DNA from 2 places in the Arthrobacter sp. NPDC058130 genome. Region 2 is predicted to be linked to the other one. Evidence: predicted binding sites of a transcription regulator. Region 2 holds the regulator's gene; the other holds the start of a gene.
What was found. The regulator Rex, encoded in region 2, represses fermentation and respiration genes when NADH is low (regulators of the CRP and FNR family bind a similar motif). The targets are predictions, from matches to a motif close to CTTGTGAANNNNTTCACAAG.
Positions count from the first base shown of each region.

Region 1: a site for Rex is predicted at 1,111-1,130, ahead of araB (ribulokinase). Genes of this name have one in related genera too.

Region 1 is NZ_JBHVTV010000020.1:17,519-19,915, reverse strand. It holds gene ACFVTM_RS21955 (LacI family DNA-binding transcriptional regulator) at 1-965, shown strand, start outside; gene araB (ribulokinase) at 1,199-2,397, shown strand, end outside.
Region 2 is NZ_JBHVTV010000008.1:159,098-161,494, forward strand. It holds gene ACFVTM_RS14840 (hypothetical protein) at 234-1,031, shown strand; gene ACFVTM_RS14845 (redox-sensing transcriptional repressor Rex) at 1,083-1,778, opposite strand; gene ACFVTM_RS14850 (glutaredoxin family protein) at 1,853-2,125, opposite strand; gene ACFVTM_RS14855 (HAD family hydrolase) at 2,283-2,397, shown strand, end outside.

The DNA.
Region 1 (2,397 bases), on a different contig from region 2:
GCGTTTCACACCAGACTGTCTCCCGGGTCCTCAACGCGCATCCGAACGTCAGCCCACGGACCCGCGAACGCGTCGAGCAGGCCATCCGGGACCTGGGCTACCGCCGGAACACTGCAGCCCGCAGCCTCGTTACACGGCGGTCCCAAACGATAGGCGTCCTGGGAAGCGACATGTCCCACTACGGTCCGGCCAATACGCTGCTCGGAGTGCAGCAGGCAGCTCGGGGCAAGGGCTATTTCGTCAGCGTGGCAAGCCTCAGTGAGGTCACGCCCGTCGCGATTAAGGACGCCCTCGAATACTTCATGATGCAGTCAGTGGACGGCATCGTCGTGATCGTGCCGCACGAGGCCATGTTCGAATCCCTCAGCACCATCGGCATGGCCGTCCCGCTGGTTGCCGTGGGCTTCGGCGTCGATGAGCGGCTGAGTGTCGCCGCGGTGAACCAACGGATGGGCGCCGGCCTTGCCGTGCAGCACCTGGTGGATCTTGGCCATACGGCCATCGCCCACGTTTCCGGGCCGCCGGACTGGATTGACGCCGCCGCCCGCATTGAGGGCTGGCGCCGTACCCTCGCCCAGGCGAAACTGGACGACTCTGTGCTGATCCGGGGCAACTGGAGCGCCGAAAGCGGTTACCGCGCCGGGCTTGAACTTGCGGCTGCCGGAAACGTCACCGCTGTATTCGCAGCCAATGACCAGATGGCGCTCGGAGCCCTGCGCGCCTTCTGCGAAGCCGGGCTGCGCGTCCCGCAGGACATCAGCCTTGTTGGCTACGATGACCAGCCCGAGGCCGCCTACCTTGTGCCGCCCCTGACCACTGTCAACCAGGGTTTCAAGGAACTCGGAGCCCGTTGCATGCAAATGCTCCTCTTCGATATGGCCAACGGCCATTCAGGCGCATCGTCGGTGGTCAACCCCAGGCTTGTGGTTCGCTCCACCACTGCGCCGCCACGCGCCGCCCACTGAGCCCAGTGCCCGCGAACTGAACCCAAGGCGGGGCGTTGGCCGGCGCCAGCGCATTTCTCTGGGTGTATTTCTCTGGGGTGCACTTCTCGGTGGGTGTACTTCTCGGTGGGTGCACTCCTTTGACATCGCCAATGCTTGACGCGCAGTTATGTTAGCGTTCACAATCTAAGTGAATCTTTTACGTTTTCGATACCGGGCACAGGGGTTAGTACCTCCCGGATGGAGGTTTGAGCATGCAATCCAGTGATGACGCCGGTTTCAACCCCGGCGGTGAAAACTATGTCATCGGGGTGGACTACGGCACCCTGTCCGGCCGGGCCGTGGTGGTCCGGGTCCGGGACGGCAAGGAGCTGGGCAGCGGAGTGTTTGAGTACCCGCACGCGGTTCTCACCAGTGAACTCCCCGCGGACCTCGTTGACACTGCAGACGGTACAGCCGCCCGGCTCCCCGGCGAATGGGCGCTCCAGGTGCCGAATGACTACCGGGACGTGCTCCGGCACGCTGTTCCGGCGGCGATCGCGGATGCGGGAATCGACCCGGCCGCCGTCGTCGGCATTGCCACCGACTTCACGGCCTGCACGATGGTGCCGGTCAAGGCCGACGGAACGCCGCTGAACGAATTGCCCGGCTACGCGAACCGGCCGCACGCCTACGTGAAACTTTGGCGCCACCACGCAGCGCAGGGCCAGGCCGACCGCATCAACGACCTCGCCGGCGAGCGTGCAGAGACGTGGCTGCCGCGTTATGGCGGACTGATTTCCTCGGAGTGGGAGTTCGCCAAGGGCCTCCAGCTGCTCGAGGAGGACCCCGAAGCATATGCGGAGATGGACCACTGGGTGGAAGCCGCAGACTGGATTGTCTGGCAGCTGTGCGGCAACTACGTCCGCAACGCCTGCACCGCCGGGTACAAGGGCATCTACCAGGACGGTCGCTACCCGTCGGAGGACTTCCTTGCGGCGCTGAACCCCCTGTTCAAAAACTTTGTTAGCGCTAAACTACAGCACTCCATCGGCCGTCTGGGCGACGCCGCCGGCTACCTGACCGCCGAGGCCGCAGCCTGGACCGGCTTGCCGGAGGGAATCGCCGTCGCGGTGGGCAACGTGGACGCCCATGTCACGGCCCCGGCGGCGAAAGCCGTGGAACCGGGCCAGATGGTGGCCATCATGGGCACCTCCACCTGCCACGTGATGAACGGCGACGCGCTGCACGAGGTCCCCGGCATGTGCGGTGTGGTGGATGGCGGCATCGTGGACGGGCTCTGGGGCTATGAAGCCGGCCAGTCCGGTGTGGGGGACATTTTTGGCTGGTTCACCAACAACGGCGTTCCGCCCGAATACCACCAGGCCGCCTCCGCCGCGGGGCTCGGCATCCACGAATACCTCACCGAACTCGCCTCCGCCCAGGCGATCGGCGAGCACGGCCTGATCGCCTT
Region 2 (2,397 bases):
GCTCCCGAGGAATTCTGGCCAATACTGGCGGCGCCATCGCATCCCTGGGACCGGCCAGGCAGCGTCCGTGCCGTGGCCGTTCCGTAGTTCGAATGCGGGTTGAGAATACCTCTCCGGAATGATCCACACGGCGGGCCGCCCGCGGTACGGTTGAGCTAAACCATGCTGGGGGCAGGGCAGGAGCGCTGGTCCCGGTGGCCGATTCAGTGTATCGACACGCAAAGGACCGCTTCATGAGCAACCCTCCAGTCCAGCCACCACCTCCGAACGGCTCCGAGCCGGGCGGAGAAGCCACTCCCCAGTTCGGCCAGAACGCGCCGCAGGCCCCGCAGTTTGGCCAGAACGCCCCGCAGGCGCCGCAGTACGGCCAGCAGGCCCCTCCCGCGTATGGCCAGAACGCCCCGCAATACGGCCAGCAGACCCCGCCGGCCTACGGCCAGAACGCCCCGCAATACGGCCAGCAGACCCCGCCGGCCTACGGCCAGAACGCGCCGCAGTACGGCCAGCAGCCTCCGGCCTACGGCCAGTCCCCCTATGCCCAGTACCCCTCCCAACAGCCGCAGGCTCCGGGCGCAGTCCCCCAGCTTGTCAACACGTCGTTCTGGCTGATCATCGCGGCCGGGGCCCTCTGGGTCGTCTCCATGCTCGTGTCGCTCGGAACCCTGGACACACCAGCCGTCCGGGACATGTTCGAGCAGCAGATGGCATCGAGCGGCACGAGCGTCAATTTCGAATCCATCAGGGGCGTCCTGATCGGCACCATCGTAGTGTTCGCCGTCATCAGCGCCGGGCTCTACGCCCTCGTCGCATTCAATGTCCGCAAGGGCAAGAACTGGGCTCGGATCCTGGGCACCGTGTTCGCCGCCTTGTCAGTGTTCAACATCGTCCCGCTCAGCCTTGCCACCCTCGCGGCACTGGTCGGCATCGCGGCGATCATCCTGCTGTACCTGCCCGCAACCTCGCCCTATTTCCAGAAGCGGCAGTCCTTCGCTAACCCCTTCGGGCAGCCCGGAGCCCCCTTCGGGAAGTAGCCGCACAGAGAACCGTGCAGCGGGCGCGGGAACCGGAAGGCCTGGCCGAACCTAGTCGGCGTCCTCCGGATCCTGCGCCCTTTGTGCGTGATAAGCCAGGATCTGCAGTTCAGTGGCCATGTCCACCTTGCGGAGGTTGACCCCCGGAGGGACCTGCAGCATCACCGGCGCGAAGCTGAGGATGCTCCGCACGCCGGCGGCAATCACGCGGTCGCAGACGTCCTGGGCCACCGCGGCGGGCAGGGCCAGGACCACCATATTGGCACCGGTTCGCTGCAGTACCGGCTCAAGGTCGGCGGCGTCGCTGACCCGCAGCCAGCCGACCTCGCTGCCCACCACCATCTGGTCGGCGTCGAATATTGCCACAATGTCAAAGCCCCGCGACTCGAATCCGCCGTACCGGGCCAGGGCTTTGCCCAGGTTGCCGGCACCGACGATCGCGACTTTCCAGTCATGGGTCAGCCCGAGTGCGGCCGCGATGTTGCGGTTCAGGTACTGGACCTCGTAGCCGACACCCCGGGTTCCGTAGGAGCCGACGTAGGAGAGGTCCTTGCGCAGCGTTGAGGAACTGACTCCGGAGGCCTCGGCCAGCGACTCGGAGGAGACGCGGTCCACCCCGTCGGCCAGCAGCGTGGTCAGGGCGCGCAGATAGATGGTCAACCGGGCCACGGCCGCGGGGGGTATCTGTTTGGCGGCAGTTCCGGCTCCCCCGGGCACAGCCTCGGAAAATGAATCCAGCGAAGTCACTATCTGCTCCATTGCGTCGCGTTGTGCTTCCCACTCTAGAGCCCCCGTGCACCGCGCAACAAAGCAGGCGGGCGTCAGGACGGCTGGCTCAGGATCCGCTGCAGGGTCCGTGTCAGGCGGGCCTCGTCGATCTTCCAGAAATCCCGCTGGACACCGTTCACCAGCACCACCGGGATCTCCTCGGCGAAGCGTTCACGCAGCCCGGCGTCGTGGTCCACTGTCTGCTCCGACCAGTCGATTCCGAGCGCAGCCGTGACGCGGCCGACGGCGGCGCGCGCCTCCGCGCACAGGTGGCAGTCAGCTTTGGTGATCAGCACTACATCGGGCAAAGACGCGGGTTCGGCCATGCAACCACCGTAGCCCGTGGCCGCATCCGCGTCGACGCGCGGCGCAGAGGACCCTGAAGCCGGTAAAGGAGCCACCGGCCGGGACCGGGGCGGTCCTGCCGCGGCGTCGCCCGCCCCCGGAAGCGTACGGGGGCCGGTCATTGACTAGACTCGTGGCATGCCCGAGGAGAAATACGTCACTGTGGCCAGTGAGCCTGCTGCATCGACGCAGCACGGCGAGGCCGCATTTTTCGACGTCGACAACACCCTCATGAAGGGCGCAAGCCTTTTCC